3 regions of the Lentisalinibacter salinarum genome follow, and region 3 is predicted to be linked to each of the others. Evidence: riboswitches for the same ligand, from Rfam matches in the RefSeq annotation. Region 3 holds a riboswitch; each other region holds the start of a gene.
The links. A riboswitch is a leader RNA that binds a small molecule or an ion and turns the genes downstream of it on or off. The one in region 3 is predicted to bind cyclic di-GMP.

Region 1 (5,412 bases), on a different contig from region 3:
TTCTGGGCCAGGTCCTGGGGATCGCCGGCGCTGCCGCCGTCGCCGAAGCCGATGTAAAGAAAGCCGTCGGAGCCGAACAGGATGTTGCCGCCGTTATGGTTGCTGTAGGGCTGATCGAGGGTCAGCAGAATCTCCTCGCTGGCCGCATCGAGGGTGACACCGCCGTCCGGGCTGGTGAATCGGGATATACGGGAGGTCAGGCTGCCCGTGGTGTACGAGAGATACACCTCCCCGTTGGTCGCGAAATCCGGATGGAAGGCGATACCGAGCAGGCCGGCCTCGCTGGCGCCGGAGCTGACCCGGGCGCTGATATCGACAACGGTCGAGTAGCTGTCCACCGCTGGCGAGTTTTCGAACCGCCGGATGCGGCCGGCTTTCTCCACCAGATACCAGTGGCCGACATCGCCGGGCGCCTGGCGCAGCGCCACCGGCTGACTGATCGCCGGCAGGCTGGGGAAGGCGACCTCGGTGTCGATGCCGGTGACCTCCACCGGCGCATCGCCGGCCAGGCAGGCGGTGTTGGAGGGGCGCTGGTCGAGGCCCGAGACCGGGCCGCCGGCGCCGTCATCGTCGTCCTGGATTGTGCCAGTGCCTTCGTTGTCGGCCAGAGTGGCGTTGTCGGCATTCGAGAGAGTCACCGTGAAGGTCTCGTCCCCCTCCGCAACCGTATCGCCGAGCACGGCGACTTCGATCGTGCGTTCGGTGATGCCCGCACCGAAGCTCAGCGAACCCGTCGTGGCCGTGTAATCGTCTCCGGCCGCCGCCGTGCCGTCGGCGGTCGCGTAATCCACCGTGACCGTGCGACCGGATTCGGCGTCCAGTGACACCGTGAACGTCATCGGGGCGGACCCGGCGTCGCCTTCCGCCAGTGAGGCATCGGCGATGCTCAGCGACGGCGCATCGTCATCATCCACGATGGTGGCCTCGGCGGCAGCACTCGCGAGTGCCAGACCGCTCGCATCGCTCAGCCGCAATGTGAACGTCTCGTCCGCCTCGTCCAGGGTGTCGCCGAGCACCGGCACGGTCACGGTGGCACTGGTCGCCCCGGAGGCGACGTCGAGCGTCCCGGACACGGCCGTGTAATCCTCTCCGGCGGTGGCGGTGCCGTCCGCGGTCTCGTAGCGGACGGAAGCCGTACCGGGCGCGCCCTCCGAGAGTGTGATCGTGAAAGTGGCGTCGACCGTGCCGGAATCCCCTTCCTGCACCGTCGGGTTGTCGATGCTCGCCGAGGGCAGCCCGGGATCCGGGTCGGGGTCCGGCTCGCCGGAATCCGAGCCGGAACTCCCGCCGCAGGCCGCCGCCAGCAGACAGCCAAGCAAGAGCCCTGCGTGCCGCAATCCACCGATATCCGTCATCACGTCGCCCTCGACTGCCATGTCAATGGGTCGAAACTATGCCCGGATCGGCACCGTTGCAAGCGCCGCTGCGCAGAATCGCTGCACCGCGTCACGAGTGCCACACGACGCGCTACGCGGACGGCACCCGCGAGGATTCCTGCGTCAGTCTGCAGCGGACTATTTGCCACCCGGGAGCGACCGAGTCTTTGCCAAGTCCAGTCCCATCCTTGCGATCGTGACTTAATGTAATTTCTAGCTGAGGTGTCGCCAATGAGCGACACCAAGACCATGATTTATATAAGAAAAAATTCGCCCACGCCCTTGCACCGACAAATCGGCTGGGGTTTAATCGCATCCGGCTGGGACAGGCGCCCCATTGCGCAACGGACCGGGTTCGAGAAGTGAGCTGTGACTCTCGTCACACTCCGGCAACTGCGGTCCCGCTTATGTCACATGCCGATTGCCGAATCGGGTTATGTCAGGGAAACTGAGAACCCGAAAAGGGCAAACCCGCCGAAAGGCGGGGACGCAAAGCTTCCGGTCTAAGGGCGAACGCCTAGGATAGCGGGGTTACCGAATTGATCAGGCCTGGCATACCCGTCGGCCGCCTCGGTTTCCACCGGCTCTCTCTTCCGCCCAGACCGACTTCGGATCTGAACTCAGGTGGAGATCGACATCGTGCACAGACGCACTCAGGCGAGAGGGACAATTTCGCGAACCGCCGCCATCGTCGCAGCGGCAATGTGGCTGGCCGCCTGCTCGTCCGGCGGCTCCGACGCAGCCGGGGACGGGTCGAATCAGAGCCCGCCACCCGGCGGTGGCTCATCGGGCAACAACCCGCCAACGATCAGTGGCAATCCGCCCTCTTCAGTCAAGGTGGACGAGAGCTACTCATTCCAGCCGAATGCCTCGGACCCCGACGGTGACACCATCACCTTTACGGTCCAGAACAAACCGTCCTGGGCCGATTTCAATGCCTCCAGCGGGGCCCTGAGCGGGACACCCCAGGCTGGGGATGAAGGCACCTACGGCAACATCCGCATCACCGCGAGCGACGGCTCCGACACCGATTCGCTTGCCTTCTCGGTGACGGTAACCCAGGTTGGCACCGGCTCGGTGACGCTTTCCTGGACGCCGCCAGCGGAGAACACCGACGGCTCGGCGCTGACCGACCTCGCCGGCTACAAGATTTACTACGGCACCAGCTCGGGCAATTATGGTAATACCGTCACCATCGACAATCCGGGCCTAACCACCTACGTGGTGGAAAACCTCAGCCCGAACACCTACTACTTCTCGGCCACGGCCTTCAATTCAACCGGTATCGAGAGCGACTTCTCCGGCGAGGCGGTCAAGTCCGTCAACTGACGGCGGGGCGGGAGAGCGCCTCTGTCGCCCGCTCGGCCAGCGGGAACACCGCCGTCAGCCCCGGGGATTCGATGCCGAAAAGGTTCACCAGACCCGGGATGCCGTGGTCGCCCGGCCCCTGGATCAGGAAATCCGCTGCGGCCCCTCCCGGCCCGCTCAGCTTCGGGCGGATGCCGGTGTAGCCCGGTGCTAACGCCTCATCTCCAAGGTCCGGATAGTAACGCCGGATTGCAGCGGCAAAGGCGGTTCGCCGGCCCTCGTCGAAGCTGTAATCGACACTCTCGATCCAGGCCACATCGGGGCCGAATTTCGCCTGCCCCGCCAGATCCAGCGTCACGTGAATACCGAGGCCGCCGCCCCCGGCCACGGGATAGACCAGCCGGCTGAACGGCGAACGCCCGTGCAGCGTGAAGTAGTGACCCTTGGCCAGGTACAGGCGCGGGATTGCCTCACGCGGGAAGCCGGTGATCGTGCCGGCCACGCGCGTGGCCCACAACCCTGCCGAATTGACGAGGCTGTCACACTCGACGGCGAACCCGGCGTCGTCATCGAGGTATACGGTAAAACCGGTCGTTCCCGGATCCACGCGGGTCACGCGGCTGCGGCACACGACCAGGCCGTCGCACGCCTCCAAGTCCGCCCGCAGCGCCTGCATGAGGCTATGAGAGTCCAGAATGCCCGTCGACGGCGACAGCAGCCCCCCTGCCGCCCGCACGGCCGGCTCCAGCGCCCGGACCTCGCTCGCACTCAGCAACCGGAGATCGTGGACACCGTTGCCCCGGGCGCTGGCAAGATAGCGCTCCAGCAATGCCAGCTCGTCATCGGCGGTCGCCACGATCAGCTTGCCGAGCCTGCGGTGCGGGATACCACGCTCTGCGCAATAGGCGTAAAGCGCCTGCTTGCCGGCAACGCAGGCCGCCGCCTTCAGCGAGCCGCGGGGATAGTAGATTCCCGCATGGATCACCTCGGAGTTACGGCTGCTCGTGTGCGCGGCGATCTCTTCTTCGGCCTCAAGCACTACGACCTGACGGCCGCGCATGGCCAGCGCGCGCCCGACAGCAAGCCCGATGACCCCTGCACCCACGACTACGCAATCGACTTTATCGGCCATGCTGAACGCCACCTTTCACTCGTGCGTGAGTCTCTGCCGACCCGTCCACGGGATCAAGTACGCAGTTCACGGCAATGCCCGCCGGACCTGACGCACAGCGGATTCTGCGGAGAGCGTCACGTACAATACGGGCGGTTCTGCTAGTCTTTTCTTATCGTTCCACCGGTCTCCTCCAGGGCAATCAGACGCCATGCTTTTGCACGAACTCATTTTCTCCGCGGCCGAGCGGACGCCGGACGCGCCCGCACTCCTGCGGGGTAACGGGAGCCTTGAGTACGGCCAACTGGCCGACAGCATAGGCAGGACCGCCACTGGTCTCACTGCGCTGGGGCTGCGCCCCGGCGAGCGGGTGGGCGTCTATCTCAACAAACGTATCCAGGCCGTGCAGGCCTACTTCGGCGCACTGCACGCCGGCGGCGTCTTTGTGCCGATCAATCCGTCACTGAAGCCGGCCCAGGTGGCGCATATCCTGCGCGACTGTAATGTCGCAGCCCTTGTTACCACCGAGGCACAGGCCCGGAGCCTCACGGAAGTCCTCGGCGACTGCACGGATCTGCGGCATCTCGTCATCCTGGAGGCCGGCGCAGACGGGATGGAGGCGCCGCGACATGTCCAGACCCTGGCGTGGAAGGATCTGACAGCCGGCGAACCCGGCACCTCCGTGCGCCGCATCGACACCGACATGGCAGCGATCCTCTACACCTCCGGCAGCACGGGCAAACCCAAGGGCGTGGTGCTGTCTCACCGGAACATGGTGGCCGGCGCGCTCAGTGTGGCGGAATATCTCGAGAACACGGCGGACGATGTGATCCTCGCCGTACTGCCCTTCTCTTTCGACGCCGGCTTCAGCCAGATGACCACGGCCTTCTCGGTGGGCGCCTCGGTGGTTCTCATGGACTATCTGCTGCCGCGCGACGTCCTGAAGGCAGCCGCCCGCTACCGCGCGACCGGCCTGGCAGGCGTGCCGCCTCTCTGGACCCAGCTCGCGCGGCTCGACTGGCCGGAAGACGCCGTACAGAGCCTGCGCTACATCACCAATACCGGCGGCGCCATGCCCACGGCGACCCTCGGAGAATTGCGGCAGCGGCTGCCGAGCACCCGCGTCTACCTCATGTACGGCCTCACCGAGGCCTTCAGGTCCACTTATCTGCCGCCGGAAGAACTGGACGCGCGGCCCACTTCGATGGGCAAGGCTATTCCCAATGCCGAGATCATGGTCGTTCGCGAGGACGGCTCGCCCTGTGCACCTGGCGAACCCGGCGAACTCGTCCACCGCGGCGCCCTGGTCTCCCTGGGCTACTGGAACGACCCGGAGCGCACCGCGGCCCGATTCCGCCCTGCGCCAAATCAGCCGGCCGGCCTGCCATTCCGGGAAGTCGCCGTCTGGTCCGGCGACACGGTCGTGAAGGACGAGGACGGATTCCTCTACTTCGTCGGACGGAAGGACGACATGATCAAGTCTTCCGGCTACCGCATCAGTCCGACGGAACTGGAAGAGGTGATCTACGGCACTGGGCGCGTGAACGAGTGCGCGGCGCTCGGCATACCCCACTTCGATCTGGGACAGGCGGTCGTCATCGCCTGCCACTCGGAAGC
Region 2 (5,412 bases), 120 kb from region 3:
GACGGGCTCGCCGCCGTTCAGGCCGATGCGCATGCCTTCCAGTGCGATGCCGCTCCAGGTGGCCGTATCGTCCAGACTGATGAAGTGGGGCTTGGTGAACAGATACGAGTAGCTGTCGAACTGCGCCACTTCGAACAGGACGTAGGCCTCGGGAACGTCGATCAGGTGGCTCACGCCGAACAGCAGGAAGAATTTCTCGCCGACGCCGACGTCGAAGTTCTGCACGATCTGCTCCGGCGTCAGCGTCCGGTTGTGGATGGCCACCATGCGGAACGTACCGGCGAACTGCCGGTCGCCCGACACCTCGTTGCCGAGGACGAAGGCGAAGGTGTCGTCCCAGTCGGCGATGCTGCCGCCCGTGCCGAGCGGGTCCATGTCGTCGGTGGGCACGCCGTTCACGTAGATGCTGCGGCCCTCCACCGGGTCGAAGTTTGCGACGACGTGCTGCAGGGTCGCCTGCAGGTCCTCGTCGGCGGCGGAGGTGGTCAGCACCGGGTCACCGTTGCCGTCGGTGGCATCCGAGCGGTTGAAGAAGTCGTAGCTGTACAGGGTCTGGCCGAGCGTGAAGTTGCGCGCGGTGGTGCCGGCGGAATAGCTGACGATCCGGGACTCCTCCTGGACGACGTTGGCGGGCACCACCCAGGCCTCGATCGCGTACTCGCCGGTGCCCTTTATCAGGTCGTGCAGCTTGCGGCTCGCCGTGGTCGTACCCTGGGCCTTGCCCTCGCGCAGCGCGATGCCCCAGCCGCCGACCCAGTTGTAGGCGCCGCTGATGGTGAGGTTCAGCGCCGGCTCGACGCCGCTGGTGTCGAAAGCGGTGTCGCCCTGGCCGGTCTTGAACTCCCACAGCGCGATCACGTTGCGCTCGTAGCGATTGCCGCCGGAGGCGACGATGCCGTCGGTCAGTGCCAGCGCGCGGCTGAGAACGAAATCGGGGTCGACCTCGGTGGGCATCACCTGATTGGCGAAAGCCTCCACGGCCGACTGCATCTGCGCCGCGTTCGCTGCGCAGTCGCTCCAGCAGTTGTGGAACTCGCTCGCCAGGCGCACGACGAAGCGCGAGGCCGCTGGGTCGTCCAGATTGATTTTCGACTTCGCGGCATCGTAGGCGGCCGCCACGTCGGCCTCAGCGAAGAACGGCGACTGCGACGTGGCCGCGGCGCTGGTGTGGCAGCCGGCGCAGTACTCGGTGAGGACGGGGTGCACGGTCTGCCCGAACAGCGCGCCGGCGTCGTCCGGGAAGCTCTTGCTGGCGCCGGGCTGCTTCTCCACCGGTGCTTCCAGCTCGATGTTCTTGCCGCCGCCCGCGGCGTCGCCGGCCCAGTTGCCGATCCAGGTCGTCAGGATCTCGCCGCAGACTGCGTCGCTGGATTCCCAGCAGTTATGGCCGCCTGCCACCTTCGTCACCATGCGGGAGTCGGCCGGCGAGGTCAGATCGACGATGGCGTTCGCCTCCTCGTAGGCCAGGTTGACGTCGTCGGTGCGGGCGAAGGTGGGCGCCTGGCCGCCAGTGCCGTGACAGGCGCCGCAGCGGTTGTCCGGACGCACGTTGTCCCAGACCTCGATCTTGAACGACTGCACATCGTCGGTGGCGGGCGCCGGGCCCGTGTAGTCGGGCGACGGCGTGACGCTCGTCACCGGATTCTCCTCGACGTCGGCGCCGCTGGAGCAGCCGGCCAGCGCGGCGGCGGCTGCGAGAGCGACGACGAGGCGAGCGCGGGCGGGCAGAGAGACCCTGTTGTTTCTATCCATGATTGCCGACCTCCTCATTCGCCCATGCAGTGCACGGCGGTCTCGGCGAACACCGTCTTCATGCGGTACTGATCGGCGCGGAATACGCCGGTGATCCTGTCGAGGGCCGCCCGGTCGGCCGCATCCTGTGGCAGGCGGAAGCACACGGCCTCGAACACCTTCTTCACCTGACATTCGGCGAAGACGTCGCTCGCGCCGAACTCCTGGCCGAGGGACTTGGCGCCGTTGCCGCTGCCCGGCAGCGACGGATCCCAGCCGAGGCTGGCATTGCGCCCCTCCCGCCAGTAGTTGTCCCAGCGGTCGTCGGGCGTGCGGAAGCCGAACGGGAAGTTGGCATCGTTATTGAAGTACTTGGGATGCACCTGACCCTCGGTGTACTCGATGCGGCCGGTGTCCGGGTCGAAGTCGTAGTAGGCGTAGGCCTGCGCCAGCGGATCCATGCCCGCGTGGCATTCCACGCAGTTGTTCAGGAAGACGCGGCTGTCGCCGCCCGGGCTGCGCGAGACGTCCTGGCGGATGCGGTCCGGCGAGCGCGAGCCGTCCTTGACCTGCTCCAGGTCGTTGCACATGTGATTCATCAGCGTGAAACGGAACATCGCCCGGTTGGTGCCGGCGATGAAGAAGGCCTCGGCGGCGGCGCGGCTGGTGACCACGCCGGCGGTGGCGGAGGCCGGCAGCTCCGTGACCGCGGACTGGCTGGTCTGCACCAGCGTGGTCTTCAGATCGATGCCCTGTTCCTCCATGGCCTCGTAATGGGCGTTGTCGGACATGGAGTAGGGAGGCAGCCCGAGACCGCTGTCGCCGACGTAGAGGATGTCGGCGGAGAGCACGGTATTGAACGGCACGTCGTCGCGGATCATGCCGATGACCGTGGCGGTGTAGTCGTTCAGCGGCGCGAACACCGTCTGCTCCCGGTTCGTCCAGGGCGTCACGAAGTTCTTCAGCGTCACGTTGTAGAAGGCGCTGTTCTCCATGGCCGTCTCCGCGGCCGCGATGGGGTTGCCGGCGAGAATGTCGGCTTCCATGTCGGCCAGCACCTGCTCGGTGGGGGGCACGCCCGCGAGACGGTCGTGGAGCCGTTTCGCCTGTTCCCGCGGACCCGCTTCGGCCGTGGCGACCAGCGCGAGCGCGAGGCAGGCGATGGCGAGTAGGGCGCGGCGCGGAAGCGCGTGCGCGAACTGCTTCTGTACGTTCATGGGTACGTTCATGACGATCCTGCTCATACGTTTCCGTCTTCCCTTACTGCCAGGGGGCGAAGACCGTCGGGAGCGGAGGACGTGTCCGCGCGGACCATCCGTGCTGATCGTCAGCTTTCACTCGTGGCAGCTTCGCCGTCCTGGACGTGAGTCCGTAGACCGCTGGCTTTGCGTCCCCGCCTTTCGACGGGTTTGCCCTTTTCAGAAGCCCTGCGTGCGCATCGCGCTATTCAAAGCGTCCGATGCTCGCAGATCGCCGACAGGGCCACCGTGACTCCATTCACAAGTCCCGTGGTCTCCCGGGACTCCCGCCACGCGTGCTCCCCCGCGGCCGGCTACTGTTGCGGGCAGACGGTTGCAAGCCGCGTGCCAGATCACGACTCGGGTCACAGGAAAAGCCGTTTCGAATACAGAACAACGGGTTGCGTTTGATCGGGGCGGCGGCGCCGGGCCGGCATATGTCAACCACTTGTCGGCGGAAATCGACACTTTGTCGGCGACCGGAGGACAACCCCCTGATTCGGCGGGCGTTTCGGCTTGTCGCGAATCCACGACAACGTGCGTCCGGGTGACGGCCCTCGCGTCACCTCGCAGCCGATATTACGAGGCCATCGGTGCGCTTTCTCTGTCGGCGAATTTCCACATTACGCGCGTCCCGGAACGCTCCCTATACTGCGCCGCTCGTTATTCATCAGAGCCGCCAGGACGTGCGCGCGACGAACTCCATGGATTTGTGATCTTGTTAACAGAATGCAGTGAGGCCCCTCTCCACCATTGGTCACGGCTGGTCGCGAGCCTTCCAGCCGCGTGTCGGAAGACCGGCGGTGCAGGGCGCCTGCAGCATTCCCGCAGTGATCGCAGGAGTGCGTCGCGTGACGGCTGCAGGAAAGAGGATGTCCCATGAACAGCACGATGCAGACAGTTACCCGGAGGACGCCGGCAAGGGCGGCTCTCGTCGCCGTCGCCTGCACGCTGGTGGCCGCCGCGGGCTGCGGCGGCGGCGGCAGCGGCGAAGGCCGCATCGGCTTCGGCAGCGGGCAGGATCCCGACCCCGTCGTACTCGACTTCCCCATCGCCTACGTGAAGCGGCCGGTCCCGGTCGACGACAACGGTGACCCGACCGACTTCGACGTGCGCGAGCCGGTGACCTTCGACATCGGCGCCGATCTGTACGTGCGCGACCGCGCCTCGCCCAGCACAGCGGACGTCAACGTCACCGGGGAGATCACCGAAGGCCTGGGCGACGTCCGCGACCTGGAGATATCGCGCGACGGCACGAAGGTGCTGTTCGCGATGCGGGCGCAGTTCATCGAGGGCGCCGACGAGGAGGATCAGCCGACCTGGAACGTGTGGGAGTACGACATCCCGGGCGAGACGCTGCGGCGGATCATCGCCTCGGACATCGTCGCGGAGTCGGGCCACGACCTCGCGCCTGCGTACCTTCCCGACGGGCGCATCATCTTCTCCTCCACGCGCCAGCGCCAGTCCGGCGCCGTGCTGCTGGACGAAGGCAAGCCTCAGTTCGCGGCCCTCGACGAGGACCGCAACGTGCCGGCGCTGGTGCTGCACGTCATGAACGCGGACGGCACCGAGATCCGGCAGGTCAGTTTCAATCAGAGTCACGATCTGGATCCGGCGGTGCTCTCCAACGGCCAGGTGGTGTTCAGCCGCTGGGACAACGCGCCGGGCAACGACGGCATCCATCTCTACCGCATGAACCCTGATGGAGCCGCGCTCGAACTGCTGTACGGCGCCAACAGCCACGACACCGGCAGCGGCGGCGAGCCCGTGCAGTTCCTGCGCCCCCGCGAGCTGCCGAACGGCAACGTCATGGCCCTGCTGCGCCCCTTCGACGGCGCCGGGGGCGGCGGCGACATCATCGAGATCGACGTCGCCAATTACATCGAGAACACCCAGCCGAACCGGGACAACATCGGCGTGCTGTCCGGCCCGGCGCAGACCGCGGCCACCATCAACGAGGTGCTGATCGACACCGATACGCCCTCGCCGGGCGGTCGCTACAACTCCGTGTTCCCGCTGCGCGACGGCACAGAGCGGCTGCTGGTGAGCTGGAGCCAGTGCCGCCTGCAGGATCCGGTCGATCTCAGGATCGTGCCGTGCACCGACGACAACCTGGCGGACGCGGCACTCGTCGAGGCGCCGCCGCTCTACGGCGTCTGGATCTACGACCGCAGCGATGAGACCCAGCAGCCGGTCGTCGCGCCCGAAGAGGGTTTCATGTACACGGACATCGTCGCCGCGGAGCCGGGCACCGGCACGCCGCCGGTGATCTTCGATGATTCCGAGCCGTTCACCCTGGACCCGGACATCGCGGCCGAGGGCGCGGCTGTGATCCACATCCGCAGCGTCTACGACGTCGCCGGCGAGGACGTCTCGGGCGCGGGCATCGACGTGCTCGCCGACCCGGCCCAGACGACCGCGGCCGACCGGCCGGCGCGCTTCC
Region 3 (5,412 bases):
GAAACTGCTGACCGTGCTCGGCGGCGAGACCACCCTGCTGGACGCGTTCCGCGCGGCCAACCAGGTACTGCAGGGCGCCGTGCAGGGCATCGCCGAGCTGATCACCCGGCCCGGCCTCATCAACGTCGACTTCGCCGACGTGCGCACGGTGATGGCCGAGATGGGCATGGCGATGATGGGCTCCGGCGCGGCTTCGGGCGAGGATCGTGCACGGGAAGCGGCCGAGGCCGCCGTCTCGAGCCCGCTGCTCGAGGACATCAACCTGGCCGGCGCGAACGGCATCCTGGTGAACGTCACGGCGGGCATGGATCTGTCCATCGGCGAATTCCAGGAAGTGGGCAACACCATCAAGGAATTCGCCTCCGACGACGCCACCGTGGTCGTCGGCACGGTGATCGATCCCGACATGAGCAACACGATACGGGTGACCGTCGTGGCCACCGGACTCGGCCAGCCGGCCATGGCCGCCGGCACGCCCATGCGGGTGGTGCGCCGGTCCGGGTCCGCACGTGCGGAACCGAATTACGGCGAACTCGAGAAGCCGACGGTGCAGCGCAAGCGTGCCGTCGGCGACGGCATCAGCGACCTGGGGCTGCAGGAGGACCTGCTGGATATCCCGGCGTTCCTGCGCCGCCAGGCCGACTGACCGCTGCCGCCTCCGCTCGGCCGGGGCGACCCACGGAAGGGGTCGCCCCGGCCTTTTTTCTTGCACTGCAAAAAAACGCTGTGATATCGTTATCTGTTGACGCGTGAAGCAACGGTCGTAACTGCCTGAAATCCGGTGTCTTTGCCGGTGTGTTTTCAGGGCATTCGCCGTTGCTTTTGCGCAACATGTGCGTTGTGACGCGGTGGATGAACCGCGGTCAGCGCAGACTGCAATCAGTGAATATTCGTGATCCGGCGGTGCTTTCCGCGGGATTGTCATTACTAACGGCCGTGCCTGGGAGAGAGCAGGGCCGCGTCGGGAAATGTAGCCATGCTGCAACAGAGAACGCTGAAAACGGCCATCCGCGCGACCGGAGTCGGCCTGCATTCGGGCCGCAAGGTCTACATGACGCTGCGCCCGGCCGCACCGAACAGCGGTATTGTCTTCCGCCGGACCGACTTGGAACCGCCGGTCGAGATCCGTGCCGAAGCGCACCGGGTGGGCGAGACGATGCTCGGCACGACGCTGGTCGATGGCGACGTGCGCGTGGCGACGGTCGAGCACCTGATGTCGGCGCTGGCCGGTCTCGGCATAGACAACTGCTACGTCGATCTGAGCGCGCCGGAAGTGCCCATCATGGACGGCAGCGCGGGCCCGTTCGTCTTCCTGCTGCAGTCTGCCGGCATCGAAGAGCAGAATGCCCCCAAGAAACTCATCCGCATCCGCAAGCCGGTGCGCATCGAGCAGGACGACAAGTGGGTGGAATTCCGGCCGTTCAACGGTTTCAAGGTAAACCTCGAGATCGCCTTCGATCATCCGGTTTTCAAGAAGCATGCCCAGCGGGCTTCCATCGACTTCTCCACGACGTCTTTCCTCCGCGAGGTGAGTCGGGCGCGGACGTTCGGCTTCATGCGCGACATCGAGACGCTGCGGGCGAACAACCTGACGCTGGGCGGCAGCATGGACAACGCCATCGTGCTGGACGACTACCGCATCCTGAACGAGGACGGCCTGCGTTACGACGATGAGTTCGTCAAACACAAGATTCTTGACGCCATCGGCGACCTTTATCTGCTGGGCCACAGCCTGATCGGTGAGTTCAGCGGCTATCGTTCCGGCCACGAGCTGAACAACCTGCTGCTGCGGCGCCTGCTCGAGGACGAGACGGCCTGGCAGGCGGTCACCTTCGATGATCGCCGCAAGGCGCCGATTTCCTACGCGAGCCCGGTATTCGCCTGAGCGGCTACTCTTCTTCGCGCCCGGGGCGTACCAGCACGCTCACCGACTCGGCGGTGACGCCGTAGCGGCGGGCCGCTGCCAGCGCCTCGTCCGCGGCGAAACGCAGACGCGCCGCCCACGCCGACGACTCGGTGACCAGCACCAGCGTGCCGTCGTCCCGCCGCGCGGCGGAGACCAGATGGGCGCGCGCGTCCTCGGACAGGGCGGCCCGCACGGCCGCGGTGAGGGTCTCCATGGCCCGGGCGCGCTCGACGATGCCGGCGAGCGGACTGTCGGGCCGGGAGAGCAGATTGCCGAGCTTCTTCTCGTTCATGGCTTCCCTGGATGTTAACCGCCTCACAGATTGACCCTGAAGGACCCCTCCGGCGGATGCAATTCCTTGAACTGCCGGCCTGCATTATGCATATTGACGGTCTCGAAAAGGGCAAACCCGGTGTGAGCCGGGGACGCAAAGCTTCCGGTCCGCGGGTCCCGAGCCCCGGACAGCGGGGTTGCCGGGATGACGATCAGACTGAAGCCGACATTGCTGCACAAGCCGGGCAGTCACGCCAGAGCAGGCGGTTTCGTCGGTCACAGGTCGGAACAAGAGCGACCAACAATTCCCGGTCGGTGGTGTTATTGGAACGGCTTTTCGGACCGGGATCCGACTCGTAATCGGGACTGCAATCGATGAATCTCGTCATATTCAGCCGCCGCCGCACGGGCGTGCGCCAGATCGACCTCGGCGCGCCCCTCACCCTCGTCATGGCAGGCACCATCGTCGGTGTCTTCGCGGCAGCCGTCTTCGGCAGCGGTTACTTCTTCGCACGCCAGCACGGCACCCAGGCGGACACGGCCGAGTTGCGCGCCATGTCCGAGCAACTGGCGGAGCAGCGGCGCGAGATCGAGGCGGCCCGGCGCGAGACGGAAGAAACACTGGACGCGCTGGCCATTCGTCTCGGGCAGATGAACGCCCACGTCATCCGGCTGGATGCCCTCGGGCGCCGTCTTACGGAGATGGCCGAGCTGCAGGACGGCGAATTCGACTTCGAGTCCCCGCCCGCCATCGGCGGTCCGGAGGAGCCCGAAGAGCTGGGCGGCGGCGGTGTCGCAGAGATCCTGACCTCGCTGGACGAGCTCTCCCAGCAGCTGAGCGATCGGGAAAAGCAGCTCGGCGTCCTTGAAAGTGTGCTCCTCACCCGCAATCTCAACGAGCAGATCAGGCCGGAAGGGCGGCCCGTGAAGTCGGGCTGGCTGTCGTCCTACTACGGGCGGCGTACCGACCCGTTCACCGGCAAGCAGGCGTGGCACAAGGGCGTGGACTTCGCCGGCAAGGCCGGCGCGGAGATCGTCGCCGTCGGCGCCGGCGTGGTGACCTACTCGGGCAAGCGTTATGGCTACGGCCAGATGGTGGAGATCGACCACGGCGACGGCTACGTGACCCGTTACGCGCACAACGCCGAGAACTTCGTGAATGTGGGTGATGAAGTCAGGAAAGGACAGATTATTGCGCACATGGGAGCGACCGGTCGGGCGACCGGCCCCAACCTGCATTTCGAAGTCCTCTACGAGGGCAAGTCGGTCAATCCGCTCAAGTACATCCGCGCCAGCGGCAGCTGAGCCCCCGACGCCAGCCCTTTTTAGACGCGGCGCACCCGCTGCCTTTAGAATAGCCCTTTTCGGGCTAACCCCAATCGGGCTAACCCCAATCGGGCTAACCCCAATCGAGCGCCGCCGCCGCGACGGCCGACGGCGCTCTTTCGCGTATCAGAGCGCGTTTCAGGACGGATAACCCAGTGGCATTTCTCACAAAGATATTCGGCAGTCGCAACGAGCGTCTGGTCAAGTCGTATTCGAAGCTCGTCAAGGCCATCAACGCGCTGGAAGACGAATACCGCAGCAAGAGCGACGAGGAACTCGCGGCCATGACGCCGGCGTTCCGCGAACGACTCGCCAATGGCGAGCAGCTGGACAGCCTCATCCCCGAGGCCTTCGCCGCCGTGCGCGAGGCGGCCGGCCGCACCGTGGGCATGCGCCACTTCGACGTGCAGCTGATCGGCGGCCTGGTGCTGCACGAGGGCAAGATCGCCGAGATGAAGACCGGCGAGGGCAAGACCCTGGTCGCGACCCTGCCCGCGTATCTCAACGCGCTCACCGGCGAAGGCGTGCACATCGTCACGGTGAATGAATACCTGGCCAGCCGTGACGCGGCTTGGATGGGCCCCGTGTACAACTTCCTCGGGCTCGAGGTGGGCGTGATCCGCAGCGGCCAGTCGCCGGCGGAAAAGCGTGAAGCCTACGGCGCGGACATCACCTACGCGACCAACAACGAACTCGGCTTCGACTACCTGCGCGACAACCTGGCGTTCTCGACCGAGGACCGGGCGCAGCGCAAGCTCGCCTACGGCATCGTCGACGAGGTGGACTCCATCCTCATCGACGAGGCGCGCACGCCGCTGATCATCTCCGGCCCCTCCGAGGAGCGCACCGAGCTCTACGAGAAAATCAACAAGCTGGTGCCGAAGCTCGTGAAGCAGGAGGAGGAAGAAGGGCCGGGCGACTACATGCCGGACGAGAAGACCAAGCAGGTCTATCTCACCGAAGAGGGCCATCAGCACGTCGAGGAGTTGATGACGAAGGCGGGGCTGATACAGCCCGGTGAGAGCCTCTACGATGCCGGCAACATCAAGCTCATGCATCACCTGATGGCGGCGCTGCGTGCGCACGCCATGTACCAGCGCGACGTGGACTACATCGTCAAGGACGGCGAGATCGTCATCGTGGACGAGTTCACCGGCCGCACGATGCCGGGCCGGCGCTGGTCCGACGGCCTGCACCAGGCGGTGGAGGCCAAGGAAGGCGTGCGGGTGAAGGAAGAGAACCAGACCATCGCGTCGATCACCTTCCAGAACTTCTTTCGCATGTACCAGAAGCTCGCCGGCATGACGGGCACGGCGGACACCGAGGCCTTCGAGTTCCAGTCCATCTACGGCCTCGAGGTGGTAGTGATCCCGACCCATCGGCCGATGGTCCGCGCGGATCATCCGGATCTCGTGTTCCTGAACCAGAACGACAAGTTCGAGGCCATCATCGAGGACATCGTCGACTGCCGGGAGCGGGGTCAGCCGGTGCTGGTGGGCACCACCTCCATCGAGAACTCGGAGCTCCTGTCCGGCCTGCTGAAGAAGAAGCAGATCCCGCATCAGGTGCTGAACGCGAAGCAGCACGAGCGCGAGGCGAAGGTGGTGGAGGACGCCGGGCGTCCCGGCACCATTACCATCGCCACCAACATGGCCGGCCGCGGTACGGACATCGTGCTGGGCGGCAACAGGGACGCCGAACTCGCCGAAATGGGCGAGGATGCCACGGACGAGCAGCGCGAGGCCGTGATCGCGGAGTGGCAGAAGCGGCACGACCAGGTGCTGGAGGCCGGCGGCCTGCATATCGTCGGCACCGAGCGCCACGAGTCGCGGCGCATCGACAACCAGCTGCGCGGCCGTTCCGGCCGCCAGGGCGATCCGGGTTCGAGCCGCTTCTACCTGTCCATG

Region 1: it holds a riboswitch for cyclic di-GMP, as region 3 does, so the genes downstream of both, ACJMKZ_RS16770 (putative Ig domain-containing protein) here and ACJMKZ_RS05025 (M23 family metallopeptidase) in region 3, are expected to answer to the same signal.
Region 2: it holds a riboswitch for cyclic di-GMP, as region 3 does, so the genes downstream of both, ACJMKZ_RS05570 (hypothetical protein) here and ACJMKZ_RS05025 (M23 family metallopeptidase) in region 3, are expected to answer to the same signal.

The regions. Positions count from the first base shown of each region.
Region 1 is NZ_JAPDRH010000004.1:238,120-243,531, reverse strand. Features, by position in the region: gene ACJMKZ_RS16775 (PQQ-dependent sugar dehydrogenase) at 1-1,376, opposite strand, end outside; cyclic di-GMP riboswitch class I at 1,831-1,915, shown strand; gene ACJMKZ_RS16770 (putative Ig domain-containing protein) at 2,001-2,705, shown strand; gene ACJMKZ_RS16765 (NAD(P)/FAD-dependent oxidoreductase) at 2,698-3,816, opposite strand; gene ACJMKZ_RS16760 (acyl-CoA ligase (AMP-forming), exosortase A system-associated) at 4,007-5,412, shown strand, end outside.
Region 2 is NZ_JAPDRH010000002.1:550,598-556,009, reverse strand. Features, by position in the region: gene ACJMKZ_RS05575 (LamG domain-containing protein) at 1-1,752, opposite strand, end outside; gene ACJMKZ_RS05570 (hypothetical protein) at 1,767-2,948, opposite strand; cyclic di-GMP riboswitch class I at 3,071-3,155, opposite strand; gene ACJMKZ_RS05565 (HzsA-related protein) at 3,849-5,412, shown strand, end outside.
Region 3 is NZ_JAPDRH010000002.1:425,882-431,293, reverse strand. Features, by position in the region: gene ftsZ (cell division protein FtsZ) at 1-646, shown strand, start outside; gene lpxC (UDP-3-O-acyl-N-acetylglucosamine deacetylase) at 977-1,885, shown strand; gene ACJMKZ_RS05030 (DciA family protein) at 1,890-2,198, opposite strand; cyclic di-GMP riboswitch class I at 2,299-2,384, shown strand; gene ACJMKZ_RS05025 (M23 family metallopeptidase) at 2,555-3,484, shown strand; gene secA (preprotein translocase subunit SecA) at 3,661-5,412, shown strand, end outside.